2 regions of the Cupriavidus sp. 8B genome follow, and region 2 is predicted to be linked to the other one. Evidence: riboswitches for the same ligand, from Rfam matches in the RefSeq annotation. Region 2 holds a riboswitch; the other holds the start of a gene.
What was found. Region 2 has a riboswitch for cobalamin ahead of ACYP5B_RS21990 (TonB-dependent receptor plug domain-containing protein). Riboswitches for the same ligand answer to the same signal wherever they lie in the genome.
Positions count from the first base shown of each region.

Region 1 (6,535 bases), on a different contig from region 2:
GGTGCCGGAAGCGACAGTCACGAACACGGGGTTCGAATAGAACCCACAGGTCGTTAGATGGCATGCGCGACGCCTCGCTTAATGCGTGCGTCATGCAAATCGGGTAGTGCCGCGAGAAGGGAAAGCCACAGCAGCGATGGACCATGGCCGTCGCGGCAAGCACTATAGTGAAGACTGTCCCCACCCAGCCAGAAGGACGCCGCATGAACGCCAGCCTCTATCGCACCACCGCCGTGAAGATCCTGATCGCCGCGCTGCTACCGGTGGCAACCGCACATGCGCAGATCGGCGACCTGCTCAAAGGCGCCACGCAGGGCGGCACGGAGAGTTCGTCCGGTGGCCTGAGCGGCCTGGGCAGCAGCTTGGGCGGGATGGGTGGAATGCCCTCGCTGCAATCGCTGAGCTCGGGCAGTACCGGCAATGTCGCCGGGATCCTGGAGTACTGCGTGAAGAACAACTACCTTGGCGGGGCCAGCGGCGCCGCCTCGGTAAAGGACAAACTGCTGGGCAAGGTCGGCGGCGGCTCGCCCACGTCGGATGCCGGCTACACCAGCGGCGCCAAGGGCATCCTGAGCAGCAGCGATGGCAAGCAGTTCGACCTGAGCGGCGGCGGCCTCAAGGACCAGGTCACCAAGCAGGTCTGCGACAAGATCCTCGCGCAGGGCAAATCGCTGCTGTAGGACAAAGCGCGCTTGATGCCTGGCAAGCGCTTGGTTAGCGCTTGGTTAGCGCTTGGTTAGTGCTCAGGCGGGCGACAGGCGGAAGGCCGACACGGCATGGTGCAGCGCGCCGGCCTGGTCTTCCAGTGACGCGGCGGCCGCGCTCGCCTGCTCCACCAGCGCAGCGTTCTGCTGTGTCATCTGGTCCATCTGCGCGACCGCGCGATTGACCTCCTCGATGCCGGTGCGCTGCTCGGCGGTGGCCGAGGCGATGCCATCCATGATCGACGTCACGCGGCTGACCGCATTGACGATCTCGGCCATGGTCTGCCCGGCCTGCTCCACCAGCGCCGAGCCACTGTCGACCTGGCCCACCGACTCCACGATCAGCGTCTTGATTTCCTTGGCCGCGCCCGCGCTGCGCTGCGCCAGGTTGCGCACCTCACCCGCCACCACCGCAAACCCGCGTCCTTGCTCGCCGGCGCGCGCGGCTTCCACCGCCGCGTTCAGCGCCAGGATATTGGTCTGGAAGGCGATGCCGTCGATCACGCCGATGATGTCGTTGATCTTGCGCGAGCTGGCGGTGATGCCGCGCATCTTGTCCACCACCTGGCTGACCACGCTGCCGCCCTGCTGCGCGATCTGCGAGGCGTCGGCCACGTATTGGCTGGCCTCCTTGGCGTTGTCGGCGTTCTGGCGCACAGTCGCGGTGATCTGCTCCATGCTGGCGGCGGTCTGCTGCAGCGAGGCCGCCTGCTGCTCGGTGCGGCTCGACAGGTCGGTATTGCCCGAGGCAATCTCCTGCGCCGCCGAGGTGATGGAATCGGCCGACTGCTGGATGCCCGCCACCGTGCCGGCGAGCTGGTCGCGCATATGGCCGATGGCGTACATCAGGCTGGAGCGGTCATCCGGGTGGGTTTCAACGCACGCGGTGAGGTCACCGCCGGCCATGCGCAGGGCAAGCGCCGCAGCGGTAGCGGGTTCGCCGCCCACCGAGCTCTGGATGCTGCGGATCAGCAGCGTGGCCACCGCAGAGATCACGATGCCCAGCAGCACCAGCAGGCCGAGCGATTGATACAGCGAGGAGCGGAACTGTGCCTCCACGTCATCCATGTACGTGCCTGCGACCAGGTCCCAGCCCCACGGCTTGAAGCGCGCCACGTAGCCGATCTTGGGGCTCGGCTGGTCGCTGCCCGGCTTGGGCCACCAGTAGTCCAGGTGGCCGGCGCCTTCGGCCGACGCGCCGCGGGCCGCGATATCGACGTACAAGGCGTTGCCCTTGGCATCCTTGAAGTCGCGCATGTTCTTGCCATTGAGCTTGGCGTTGATGGGATGCATCAACAGCACGGAATCCGCACCAACGATGGTGATGTAGCCATCCTTGCCATAACGCTGCGCGGCAACGCGGGCGGTGGCCTGGGCCTTGGCATCGGCCTCGGACATCTTGCCCTGGCGCGCCTGCTCGGCGTAGTCGCTCACCAGGGAGAGCGACATGTCGACGATGTTCGCCAGTTCGCCGCGGCGATCGGCCATTTGCAGCTGGCGGGTCTGAACGGCGTGCATCACGGTCAGCAACAGCAAGCCGAGCCAGGCCAGCACAAGGGGGATCCACAGCTTCTTTCGCAGGGTCAGACGATTCATGGCATTCGCTCTTCGGGGCAATGGCCGGTCATGCGGGAGGCATGCGGCATCTCCGGATATCGGAGCCTGATTCGTCTTCTTTAGGGACAGCTGCGGCAGGACGGCACGAAAAAGCCAAGAAGCGCGAAAAATGCCGCACAAAGCACCAAGATGGCGACAGGCTGCGCCGGACCGGAACGCTCGCGCACCCGCACGGTGCAAAAATACATCTGCCATCAGGCGCCGAAAGCCGCTGAAAAACGGCTACAATGCGCCTCGCATTCCACTCGTAATTGCAATTGACTTGCAATTGGACTGCCAAGGGTTCGAAGGTGCCCCCGGCTCGCAGCGCGCGGCGGGGGTTAAACGGGAAACAGGTGCGCCGCCGGCCATGCCGCGGCTAATCCTGTGCTGCCCCCGCAACGGTCAGCAGGTAAAAAGGTGTCACGCCGCGCCAACAGGCCGTGGCAGCCACTGCGCATCAACGCGTGGGAAGGCGGCACCCCGGACGCGCCCCAGCGGCAGGCGTCCCCCTGCGAGCCCGGATACCGGCCTTCGACCAATCACCGGGGCTGCGGACGGGCGGCCAGGCGTGAGACGGCCAGCCACGCGCCCGGCCGTCACTGCGCGCTCGTCCGTGGCTTGTTCGTTTATTGCCGCCGGGCGGGGTCGCCCACGGCCAACGATGGAAAGTCCATGTCCGCGCGTCCTCGCCTTGCCCGCCCCGCCTCGGTCGCGGCCCTCAAGCCACTCAAGCCACATCGCGCCCCCAAGCCGCGCAAGCTCGCGCACCATTGCGCGCTCACGCTGTCGCTGGGTGCCTTTGCCGGCTTAGGCGCGGATGTCGCCTGGGCAGCGGACGATGTGCAACCGTCCGAGCGAGCACGATCGCAGCCTTCCCGCGCGGACGGCACCGTGCTGCCGCCGGTGGTAGTCAGCAGCGCCTCGCAGCCATCGGGGCTGGCGCTGTCGGAGCCCGCCAGCACCGGCAGCCGCCTTGGCCTGACCCCACTGGAAACACCGGCCAGCGTGGAAGTCCTGTCCGGCGATACCATCCGCGAACGCGGCGATTTGTCAGTGCGCGAGGCCGTTACGCGCGCCACCGGCATCACCTCCAATGGCGCGCCCGGCAATGGCGGGACGGCGCTCGCGGCACGGGGCTTCGCAGGACAAGGCTCGGTGATGCAGCTGTACGACGGCACGCGGCTCTACGTGGCCTCCGGCACCGTCACCTTCCCCTTCGATACCTGGTCGGTGGACCGCATCGAAGTGCTGCGCGGCGCGGCCTCGGTGATAGTTGGCGAGGGCGCGATTGGCGGCGTGGTCAACGTCATCCCAAAGAAGCCAATGCGCGCACCGATCGCCAACGAGCTGCAGCTCACCGGCGGCACCCAGAAAACGGCGCGCGCCGCCTTCGACAGCGGCGGCGCGGTCAACGAAAACCTCTCCTACCGCTTCAACGCCAACTACGGCCGCTCCGGCGGCTGGGTGGACCGGGGAGACTCCCGCAGCCTGGCGGTGTCGGCCGCGGTGCGGCTGGACGTATCGCCCGAGTTCAGCCTGACGCTGTCCTATGACGACGCCGACCAGCACCCGATGCAATACCTGGGCACGCCGCTGGTCAACGGCAGCCTGGACCCCGCCCTGCGCAAGAAGAACTACAACGTGGGCGATGCCGAGATTACCTACCGCGACCGCTGGACCCGGCTCGCGGCGCAGTGGCAACCCAACGAGCGCGTCACGGTGCGCAACCAGTTCTATTACCTCACCAGCCAGCGCCACTGGCGCGACGCCGAGTCCTATACCTTCCTGCCCGCGACCGGCCAGGTGCGCCGCACCGACTACCTGGAGATCCTGCATGACCAGGAACAGGTGGGCGACCGCGCCGACCTGAAGCTCGATGGCCAGCTGTTCGGCATGGCCAATACGGCCATGGTGGGCTTTGACGTCAACCGCATCCACTACACCAACAGCAGCAACTCGCCCTATGGCGGCGCGTCCACCGTCAATGCCTACCAGTTCGACCCGGGCCAGTTCTTCAGCCCGCCGGGCATCGTCACGTCGCCGCGCTTTCGCACCCACACCACGCAAGCCGCGCTGTTTGGCGAGGACCGCCTCAAGCTGACCCGGCAATGGTCGGTGATCGGCGGCGTGCGGCTGGACCATGCCCAGCTGGAACGCGGCAACCTGGTCACGGGCGACGACTGGACGCGCAGCTTCAACAATGTCACGTGGCGCGCGGGCACGGTCTACGAATTCACGCCCGCGCTGTCGGTGTACGCGCAGTACGCCACCGCCACCGATCCGCTCGGCGCGTTGATCTCCACCTCGGACGCGCAGAAGGATTTCAAGCTGGCTACCGGCAGGCAGATCGAAGCCGGCGTCAAGCAATCGTTCTGGAACCAGCGCGGCGAATGGACCTTTGCCGCCTACCAGATCGCCAAGAAGAACCTGCTCACCCGCGACGCCAACAACCCCGCGCTGTCGGTGCAGGTGGGCGAGCAATCCTCGCGCGGGCTCGAAGGCTCGGTCAGCGTGGAACTGATGCGCGGACTGCGGGTGGACGCCAACGCAGCCGTGCTGCGCGCCCGCTACGACGACTTCGCGGAAAGCACAAACGGCGCGCTGGTCTCGCGCAACGGCAATGTACCCACCAGCGTGCCGCAGCAGGCGGCCAACCTGTGGCTGACGTGGGCCTTCGCGCCGCAGTGGCAGTTGGGCAGTGGCCTGCGCTACGTGGGCAAGCGCTACACCAACAATGCCAATACCACGACCATGCCGTCGTACACGGTGGTGGATGCCTCGCTGCAATGGCGCGTATCGCGCAAGACGGCGCTGACGCTGCGCGTCTACAACCTGTTCAACCGCGACTATGCCGAGTCCTCCGGCAACAGCGGCAACCAGTGGCTGCTGGGCCGGCCGCGCGCGGCCGAGCTGTCGGCCAACTTCTACTTCTAAGCCGGCCATGGCAAGCACGCCTTCATGCTGGCGGGACGCCTGCTGCCTTGACGACACCGCCGCGACCTGCGACCTGGGCCTGCATCGACCCGGACACCGGCAACCTGCTGGGCCGCCGCCGCCGTGCCTACCGCTGGCTGTTCAATGCCGCGCACAGCTGGGACTTTGGCTGGCTGCTGCGCCATCGCCCGGCCTGGGACGCAGCCGTCTGGTTGCTTTCGCTCGCCGGGCTGGTAGTCTGCGCCAGTGGCGTGGTGATCGGCTGGCGCAGGTTGTTTCGCGGGCGCCGCCGGCGGGCATGAATCCCAGCCTGGCGTCCATCCACTCAGAATCCCCGATCTTTCACGGACCGCTCATGTTCCGCTTTCTCGCCAGCATCTTCAACGACCAGGACGCCGACGTGCGCCGCAAGGTCGTTGCGCTCTACGTCTTCCTGATCGCCGCCAATGTCGGCGCCTGGCTGTGGGCACTGGTGGCGTTCCGCGACCACCCCATGCTGCTGGCGTCCGCCGTGCTGGCCTACACGCTCGGCCTGCGCCACGCCGTGGACGCCGACCACATCGCCGCCATCGACAACGTCACGCGCAAGCTGATGCAGGAAGGCAAGCGCCCGGTGACGGTCGGCTTCTCCTTCTCGCTCGGCCACTCCACCGTGGTTACGCTGATGTCGATCGGCATCGCGGTGGCCGCCGCCGCGCTGCAAACGCGCTTTGCCGATATGAAAGCCGTGGGCGGCATGATCGGCACGAGCGTCTCCGCGCTGTTCCTGTTCCTGCTGGCCTTCTTCAACCTGTTGATCCTGATCTCCGTGTGGCGCGCCTTTCGCGCGGTCAGGCGCGGCGAAGCGCTCAAGGAGCAGGACCTGGACCTGCTGCTGAACAACCGCGGCGTGCTGTCGCGGCTGTTCCGCCCGCTGTTCCGGCTGGCCAGCCGCAGCTGGCACCTGTTCCCGATGGGGCTGCTGTTCGGCCTCGGCTTCGACACCGCGACGGAGGTAGCGCTGTTCGGCCTGTCCGCCGCCGAAGCTGCAAAGGGCGTGCCCTTCTGGACCATCATGGTGTTCCCCGCCCTGTTCACCGCCGCCATGTCGCTGGTGGACACCACCGACGGCATCCTGATGCTGGGCGCCTACGGCTGGGCCTTCACCAAGCCGATCCGCAAGCTCTACTACAACATGACCATCACGCTGGTCTCGGTTGTCGTTGCCGTGGTCATCGGCGGCATCGAAGCCCTCGGGCTGATTGCCGACAAGCTCGGGCTGGAAGGCGGGCTGTGGGATGTGATCGGCGAGCTCAACG
Region 1 is NZ_BAAILO010000090.1:45,603-52,137, reverse strand. Features, by position in the region: gene ACYP5B_RS08650 (YjjA family protein) at 204-680, shown strand; gene ACYP5B_RS08645 (methyl-accepting chemotaxis protein) at 744-2,300, opposite strand; cobalamin riboswitch at 2,593-2,850, shown strand; gene ACYP5B_RS08640 (TonB-dependent receptor) at 2,976-5,237, shown strand; gene ACYP5B_RS08635 (hypothetical protein) at 5,285-5,539, shown strand; gene ACYP5B_RS08630 (HoxN/HupN/NixA family nickel/cobalt transporter) at 5,593-6,535, shown strand, end outside.
Region 1: another riboswitch for cobalamin. It lies ahead of ACYP5B_RS08640 (TonB-dependent receptor); the one in region 2 lies ahead of ACYP5B_RS21990 (TonB-dependent receptor plug domain-containing protein).

Region 2 (9,149 bases):
GGTAGCCGCCGCCGAAAGCATCCACGCAGTCGGCCAGGCCGTCTTCGTGGAAAGCGCCGGTAGCCAGCAGCGTCACGGCCATGCCCAGCAGCAAGGCCACGCCAGGCGGCCACCATTGCAGCGCGCCCCAGCTAGCCAGCGCGCCCAGCACGCCGACCAGCAAGCCCACCAGCGGGAAATAGCGCGCCGCCGCATTCAGGTAGTGCGGCGCAAAGCCGACCCAGCGCGGCACCGGCACCCGCGTGAAGTAGCCGACTGCGGTCAGGAAGTAGCGAAGTTCGTCGAGCATGGGCCGGGTGGGTTGGGCGAAGTAGCAGGAGCGCTGGCGCAGTCTACGCCGACGCGGTGCTAACGCCGGCGGCGCCGAAGGTGGCCATCTCGCGCAGGAAGGCCGCGGCCGATGCCACCAGCGGATAGGCCAGCGCGGCGCCGGTGCCTTCGCCCAGGCGCAGGTCCAGCGCCAGCAGCGGCTGCGCGCCGAAGTGTTCCAGCAAGCGCCGGTGGCCGTGCTCGTGCGAGCAATGCGAGAACACGCAGTACGCGAGCACCTCGGGCGCGAGACGCTGCGCCACCAGCAGCGCGGCCGACGCGATAAAGCCATCGACCAGGATCACCATGCGGCTGGCGGCCGCGGCCAGGAACGCGCCGGTCATCATGGCGATCTCGAAGCCGCCGAAGGCCGCCAGTACGTCGAGCGGTTCCACGGCGTCGGCGTGCAGCGCCAGCGCCTGCGCCAGCACCGCGCGCTTGCGCGCCAGGCCCGCGTCGTCCAGGCCGGTGCCGCGGCCGATGCAATCCTCAATCGGTGTATCGGTAAGCCGGCTCACCAGGCAGGCAGCCGACGAGGTATTGGCAATGCCCATCTCGCCGAAGCCGATCACGTTGCTGCCCAGCTGGGCGTGGCGCAGCACGCGCGCCATGCCGGCGGTGAGCGCCGCCTGCACCTGCTCCGCGCTCATGGCGCGCTCAAAGGCGAAATTGCGCGTGCCCGCAGCGATGCGGCAGTTGACCAGCCCGGGCGCGGACGGCAGCGGCGCGCGCACGCCCGCGTCCACCACCTCCAGCGCCAGCCCGTGCAGGCGCGAGAACACATTGATGGCGGCGCCGCCGGCCAGGAAGTTGAGCACCATCTGCGCCGTGACCTCGGCCGGATAGGCGCTCACGCCGGCATCGGCCACGCCATGGTCGCCAGCGAACACGATCACCGCGGGACGCTTGAGCTCAGGCGTGCCGCTGCCGGTGATCAGGCCGATCTGCAAGGCCAGGTCCTCGAGCCGGCCGAGCGCGCCGAGCGGCTTGGTCTTGGCATCGATGGCGGCTTGCAGGGTTGGTCGCAAGGAGACGTCTAGCGGGGCAATGGCGGGTAACAGCATGGTGTTTCTTGGTGATTCTTGATGAAGATTCGCTGGAACAAGAATAGACGTTTTACATCTCGACGCCACGTTGGGCCTTGATGCCTTGCTGGAAGGCATGTTTGACCGGCGTCATGTCCGTCACGGTATCCGCCGCCTCGATCAGCGCGGGCGGTGCGCCGCGGCCGGTGATGACCACGTGCTGCATCGGCGGGCGGGCGCGCAGGTCGGCGATGACGGTGTCCACATCGAGGTAGTGCAGCTTGAGCGCGATATTGAGCTCGTCCAGCAGGACCAGTCCCATCGACGGGTCGCGCAGCAGCGAGCGCGCCACCTCCCACGCGGCCTGGGCCTTGGCCACGTCGCGCGCGCGGTCCTGGGTTTCCCAGGTGTAGCCCTCGCCCATCACGTGGAAGGCGCATTGCTCCGGAAAGCGCCGCAGGAACAGTTCCTCGCCGCTGGGAATCGCGCCCTTGATGAATTGCACCACGCCGGCCTGCATGCCATGGCCCAGCGCACGCACCACCATGCCAAAGCCGGAGCTGGACTTGCCCTTGCCGTTGCCGGTGGTGATGACGATCACGCCGCGCTCGTCCTGCGCAGCGGCAATCTTGGCATCCACGACATCCTTCTTGCGCACCATGCGCGCCTTGTGGCGGTCGTCGCGGGCGGCGTCTTCCGACGTGGAAGTCTCAAAGGCTTTGGGTTCAGTCATGTTGGGTTCCGTCTTGTTCGGGGGAATGCGCCCCATCGGCAATCAGCGCGGTATGGCGGCCGTCGCTGACGCTGACAATGGGCGTGCGCAGCGCGTGCGAGCAATGCGCGGGGGTCAGGACCTGCGCCGCCAGGCCGTGCAGGCAGAGGCCATCCTCGGCCAGCAGCAAAGCATGGGTCGCGTAGCGCCGCGCCAGGTTAAGGTCGTGCAGGATCACCACGATGGCATGGCGGCCGGCGCGTGCCAGCCGGGCCAGGGTTTCCAGCACCATGATCTGGTGGCGCAGGTCGAGATGGGCGGCGGGTTCGTCCAGCATCAACAGCGGCGCCTGTTGCGCGAGCGTGGCGGCCAGCGAAACGCGCTGGCGCTCGCCGCCGGACAGGGTCAGCACATCGCGCCCGGCCAGCGCATCGAGATCCATCTCGCGCATCACCGCGGCGACCACCGCGTCGTCCTCGCGGCCGGCCCAGCCCCAGCCGGACAGATGCGGGTGACGGCCTACCGCCACGGCGTCGCGCACTGACATCGAGAAGGTGTCGTGCACCGCCTGCGGCAGGTAGGCGCGGCGCAATGCCAGGGCAGCGGGCGGCGTCTCCAGCGGCGCGCGGCCATCCAGCAGCACCACGCCGCCGTCCGGCTTGCGCAGGCCGGCCAGCACCGACATCAGCGTGGATTTGCCGACGCCGTTCGGGCCCACGATGCACCACAGCTCGCCCGCCTGCATGGACAGGCTCAGCCCATCGAGCAGCGAGCGCGCGCCGGCGCGCAGCTGCAAGGACTGCAGCACCAGCGGCGGACAGGGGGTAACGGGTTCGTTCCAGGTCGGCATAGGGATCAGCGCGGCCTGCGCAGCAGCAAGAAGAGGAAGGTCGGCACACCCAGCAGCGCCGTGATCACGCCCACCGGCAGCTGCGCGGGCGCAATCACCGTGCGCGCCACCAGGTCGGCGGCCATCAGCAGCGTGCCACCGAGCAAGGCGGAGGCAGGCAGCATCAAGCGCTGGTCGTTGCCCCAGGCAAGGCGCACCAGGTGCGGCACCACCAGCCCGACAAAGCCGATCGAGCCGGCCGAGGTAATGGCCACCGCGATGGCCAGCGAGGCCAGCACGAACACCGACATGCGCACCACGCCGACGCGCACGCCCAGCGCCTGCGCCACGGTCTCGCCCATCAGCATGGCATTGAGCGAGCGCGCCATCGGCATGGCCAGCAGCACGGCCAGCGCCAGCGCGCCCAGCGCCAGCCCGTAGCTGGCGGTGCCGCCCAGGTCGCCGGTCAGCCAGAACAACATGCCGCGCAAGCGGGCCTCGGGCGCCACGCTCAGGATCAGGGTGATCAACGCGCCCCAGCCCGCGGCCAGGATCACGCCGGTAAGAAGCAGGCGCGAGCCGGCCTCATGATGGCCGCCCTGCACCTGCGGATGCAGCAGGTCGCGCCGCGCCAGCGTGGCCACCAGCACCATCGAGAACAGCGCGCCGCCGGCCGCGCCGGCCTGCACCGTCCACAGCGGCCACATCATCAACATGGCGGTGAGCGCGCCGGTGGCCGCGCCACCCGACACGCCCAGCACATAGGGCTCGGCCAGCGGGTTGCGCAGCAGCACCTGCATCAGCGCGCCGGTCAGGGCCAGCAGGCCGCCGCAGGCGAACGCGGCCGCCGCGCGGGGCAGCCGCAGCTCGCGCACGATGGCGCCAGCGGTATCGTCGGCGCCGCCGGACAGCGCCTGCCAGACCTGCGCGCCCGACAGCGACACGCTGCCCACCGCCAGCGACAGCAGGAACACCGCCACGCCGGCGGCGGCAAGCATCAGCCAGACGGCTAGCGCGCGGCGCATGTCAGGCAGCCACCATCATTTCTGACGCCAGCCCAGCGTGACAAAGCCGGCGCGTCCTTGCGTGTTGTAGGGATAGGCGAGCTGGTAGTTCTTGTCGAACAGGTTTTCCACACGGGCGGCAACGAACCATTGCTTGTCGATGTTATAGCGGGCATTGAGGTTGACGATACCGTATCCGCCCAGCGTACGCGAGCCGCTGTCCATGCGCGTCGAGGAAATGATCCACTCGCCGCCCAGGCGGAAGTCGCCAAACTGGCGGCCCACGTCGAATGCGGCATGGCGGCGCGCGCGGCGCAGCAGCTGCGTATTGCTCTGCTCGTCCACCGGGTTCTGGAAGGTGATGCTGGCGCCCACGTCGGTGCCCATCAGCTTGGCGCGCCACGAGGCTTCGATGCCCTGCACCTTGGCCTTGTTGACATTCTGCGCCAGGAACAAGCCATTGGGCTGCAGCGCCGAGGTGATCAGGTTGTCGTAGCGGGTCTGGAACGCGGTCACGCGCAGCAGCCCGGCGGCGTCGGTGTTGTACTGCGCGCCCAGCTCGAACGACTTGGCGCGCTCGGGCTGGATGCCGGGCTGGCCAAAGCCCGGGAAGTACAGTTCGTTGAACGTCGGCGCGCGGAACGCATTGCTGGCGTTGGCGATCAGCTTCAGCGCGTTGGTCACGTTATAGCCGTAGCCGGCGAAGTAGCTGGCCTTGTTGCCGAAATCCGAGTAGTGGTCGTTGCGGACATTGAGCTGCAACTGGTGCTTGCCGAGGCGGCCGTCGTAGCCGCCGAACACCGAGGTGATATTGCGCGTGGGCGCCGTGTAGGAGCTCGAGTCAAGCTCCTGCTGCGCGTGCTCGGCGCCGAACAGCACGGTATGCGAGGGAGCCAGCGCGTACTCGTTCTGCCAGGTGTACTGGCGGTTGCGCGTGTTGAAACGGCTATTGAACACGCCGTTCAAGGTGTTCTCGCTGCGGTCCTCGCTCTGGGCCACCTTGAAATGCGTGGTCCAGTCCCGCGTAATCTTGCCGTTAACAAAGGCGGAAACCGTGTACAGCTCGCTGTTCATCCACCAGACATCGGTGGGCTTGCCGGCCGTGCTGTCGTAGGAGAGCTTGCTCTTGGAGTAGTAGGCAGTGACGCCGGCGTCCCAGTCGCTGGTGAAGCGATGCTTGACCTGGCCCGATACGCTCTTGTTCTCGTAGGGGTTGTCGTTGGGGTTGGCCTTGGGCTGCTGCTTGGTGTTGACGGCCGAGAAGCCGTCGGTCTTGATGGCCGAGCCGGTGATATTGAACGACGTATCGCCGATCTGGCCGCCGTAGCCCACCGTGCCCTGGCGCGTATTGTTGCTGCCGTACTCGATCTGCGCGTTGGCCGCGGGGGCCTGGCCCGCGCCGCTCTTCGTGAAGATCTGCACCACGCCGCCGATGGCATCCGAGCCGTACAGCGCGGAGACGTTGCCGCGCACGATTTCGATATGGTCGATCTGGTCGGGCAGGATGTTCGACAACTGGGCCGTGCCGCTGCTGGCCGACGAAACCCGCACGCCGTCGATCAGGATCAACGTCTGGTTGCCGTTGGCCCCGCGCATGAACAGGGTGGTATTGGCGCCCAGGCCGCCATTGGCGGCAAACTCCACGCCGGCTTGCGTGCGCAGGAGCGAGCGCAGGTCGATGGCCTGCGAGTTGACGATGTCCTGCTGGGTCACCACCGTGGTGTGCGGCAGTGCCTCGGTCAGCGGCTGGGCAGTGCGGTTGGCGCTGACCACCACCGGCGCGAGCTGCGCGTCGGCGGCCGGCTGTACGGCGGAAGCTTCGCTGGCCTGGGCCATCGCGGCGCCGGGCGCGCACACGGCGAGCAAAGCGATCAGGGTCGCGGGCAGTGGCCAGGAATGGATAGCGGGGGCGGTCTGGCGCGCCGGCGATGCCGGACGGCTCGACTTGTAAGACGATGAGCGCATGATGCGGATTGTGGGAGAGAGCTGCCTGGTCCGTTCCCCCGCGGACCGTCTGGCGACGAAGCGCGCCGCTGGCTTGCGCGGCAAGAAGCAGCGGGAGGGCGGCGCACTCTCGTTCAGGCCGGTATCCGGGCTGGCGACGCCAGTCCGACCGCCTTCCCGAACCTTGCGGTTCAGTGGCTGAGTGGTCGGCCTTGCGATCTTGCGATCGCGGTCGCTTACCGTTGCGGGGGCAGCACAGGTTGGCACGGCCCTGCCCTGGCGGCGACGGCTGGCTCCCTGTTTCCCGTTGAACTGCAACCCTGTAGTGAATAGGATTACGAGCACCTGGAACGTGCGCGAGTGTAGGCAGTTTCAAGCCCAGCGTCAATGGCGCGGAAAAAACGCAGGAAAGCGCCTGAAAACAGGCATAAAGCCGGCGCCACGGATGCCGTTAAGCGACGATGCATGCAACTTCGGCGCGCAGGCCCGGTCACACACGTCTGCGTTCGCCGTCCGCACGATAGCGCTTGGGCTAAAATCCCAAAACCCGAGACCCTAGATATGACAGGCTCTATGCTCACCGAACTCGAACAACTCGCCGCCAAGATCGGGCGTGTGCTGCACCATGCCGATACCCTGGCGGCGGAGAACCAGCGCCTGCGGGAGGAGATCGAACGCCTGCAGGCCGAGGCCAGCCAGCTGCGCGGCGACCGCGAAGCCATGGCCGCCGACCGCGAGCTGCTCAATATCAAGATCGAGGAAGCGCAGCTGCGCATCCAGTCGATCCTGGACAAGCTGCCCACCGCCAGCGACGCCCGCCAGCTCGATCTGCTGGGCGAAGGCGAGGCCGCCAGCCGCGCCGAACAAAAGGCACCTGGAGAAAACGCATGAGCAATAAGCAAGTCGAAGTGAACATTGCCGGCCAGTCCTACCGGTTCGCCATTGCCCCCGACAACGAGGCCGCGCTGCTGGAAGCCGTGGCACTGGTAGACGACCAGATGACCCGGCTCAAGGGCGGGGTATCCGCCAAGGGCGTGGAACGCGTTGCCGTGATGGCCGCCATCAGCATCGCCTCGGACCTGCTCTCGCTCAAGCGCAAGCAGCAGGAGGACGGTGCGATTCCCGTTGATGCCGTGCGTGCACGCATTCGCGAGCTGAACGAACGCGCGGACGAAGCCCTGCGCCAGTACGCGCATGTGGGCACCAATTCGCCCGTACCGCGCAGCTGAACGCTTAGCCTCTCGCCGGTGGTGTACCGCACGGCACAGGCGCGCAGCGCCATGGTGGCGATATCGGCTCGATGTGCCCCACATGCCGCGCGCGTCAGCAAAATGTAACGATACGCAAAGACGGGCTTGGTATGGAAAGCCTCGCGGTGTATAGTGGAGCCAAGCCGCACCAAGCCACATAGTTGCGGTACCTTAGGTCGGGTTATCGCGCCTGACCGCCGTTTTCATCCCATCCAAGTTAGAAACGGCAAACGTCTGACAGCCTTGCCAAAGCAGCATGTTTGGCAGTGCAAAAAGAGTCAGACGTTTGACAGTTTCCCTGCCTGGTTCGTCAGGATCATATTCCTTGAACCGATAAGCATTTGTTGGTGCGGGATTATGCCGTGTGGGCGAGCGCGTCGCTTGATTCATAGTTTCAGTTTGGACTCCCTGAATCAGTGATGTACCCGAAATGCGGCTTCCGCAGCCACTCTGAACCTCACTTGGGTTCAGGATGCCGATCCAGCGGCCGAGGCGGGGACCCCTCTAAAGGCGGTGGTTATTCGACCACCGCCTTTTCCTTTTGTGGCGCGCATTCGCGCGTCACCTCCGCAGCGCCCCCTTTTCGTTTTTCCTCCACGGCCCACATCCGTCAGACGGTTTTCTTTTGGCCGTGCTTGCTGCACCATATCGCTGTCGCCAACGTCACGCCCGCCCCTGCCCGCCCATGAGCCGATCCACGCAAGCCAATGCCGCCGCGCGCGCCCGCCAGTACTGGCTGATGAAGTCGGAACCCGACGAGGCCAGCATCGATATGCTGGCCGAGCGCGGCACCTTGCCATGGACCGGCGTGCGCAACTACCAGGCCCGCAACTTCATGCGCGACGGCATGCGCATCGGCGACGGCGTGCTGTTTTATCACTCCTCCTGCCCGCAGCCCGGCATTGCCGGCCTGGCCGAGGTCAGCTCGCAGCCCTACCCCGATCCCACCCAGTTCGACCCCAAGAGCGATTACTACGACGCTGCCGCCAAGCCAGATGCGCCGCGCTGGATGCTGGTTGACGTGCGCTTTGTCGGCAAGGGCCCACTGATCTCGCTGGCCGACCTGCGCGCGCACGAGGAACTGGCCGACATGGTTGTGCTACGCCGCGGCAACCGGCTGTCGATCACGCCGGTGACCCCGGCCGAATGGCGTTTCATCACCACGCGGCTGATGCGATAGCCTGGCACCGACGGCCGCATCAGCGGCATGACACAATGGCTGCCGACTACATAACTACAACACCAACAAGGTCGATTCCGCTTCATGAGCTTTTCCCTGATTCCCGGGCTGTTGATGCTCGGCGCCTTTACCGGCTTCTGCGCCGGCTTGCTTGGCGTGGGCGGCGGCATGCTGATGGTGCCCTTCCTCACGCTGCTGTTCACCGCCCTGGCCTTCCCCCAGGAGGCCATCGTCCATATGGCCATCGCCACCTCCATGGCGACCATCCTGTTCACCTCGCTGTCGTCGGTACGCGCCCACCACAAGCGCGGCATGGTGCGCTGGAAGCTGGTATTCGCGCTGGCGCCCGGCATCCTGATCGGCGGCATGATCGGCGGCGGCAAGGTCTTCGCGGCGCTCAAGACCAGCTGGCTGTCCCTGCTGTTCGCCATATTCGTCGGCTTTTCGGCGTGGCAGATGCTGCGCAACCGCAAGCCTGCCCCGCACCGGCAACTCCCCGGCACGCCGGGCATGCTGGGCGCGGGCGGCGTGATCGGCTTCCTGTCCAGCCTGGTGGGCGCCGGCGGCGGCTTTGTCTCGGTGCCGTTCATGACCTGGTGCAATGTGCCCATCCACAATGCCGTGGCCACTTCGGCCGCGCTGGGGTTTCCCATCGCGGTGGCGAGCGTGATCGGCTATGTATGGAGCGGGCTGGGCCAGACCGGGCTGCCGGCCGGCTCGCTCGGCTACATCTACCTGCCGGCGCTGGCGGTGATCGCCCTGGCCAGCGTGCTGACCGCGCCGCTAGGCGCGCGCACCGCGCACCGCATGGATGTCGGGCAGTTGAAGAAGGTCTTCGCCTGCCTGCTGTTCAGCCTGTCGGCCTATATGCTGTGGAAGGCCTGGCACGCGTTCTG
Region 2 is NZ_BAAILO010000225.1:1,240-10,388, forward strand. Features, by position in the region: gene ACYP5B_RS21965 (adenosylcobinamide-GDP ribazoletransferase) at 1-289, opposite strand, end outside; gene cobT (nicotinate-nucleotide--dimethylbenzimidazole phosphoribosyltransferase) at 333-1,373, opposite strand; gene cobO (cob(I)yrinic acid a,c-diamide adenosyltransferase) at 1,426-2,067, opposite strand; gene ACYP5B_RS21980 (ABC transporter ATP-binding protein) at 2,060-2,896, opposite strand; gene ACYP5B_RS21985 (FecCD family ABC transporter permease) at 2,902-3,900, opposite strand; gene ACYP5B_RS21990 (TonB-dependent receptor plug domain-containing protein) at 3,916-5,844, opposite strand; cobalamin riboswitch at 5,944-6,188, opposite strand; gene ACYP5B_RS21995 (hypothetical protein) at 6,397-6,714, shown strand; gene ACYP5B_RS22000 (cell division protein ZapA) at 6,711-7,052, shown strand; RNA gene ssrS (6S RNA) at 7,366-7,576, shown strand; gene ACYP5B_RS22010 (EVE domain-containing protein) at 7,759-8,253, shown strand; gene ACYP5B_RS22015 (sulfite exporter TauE/SafE family protein) at 8,338-9,149, shown strand, end outside.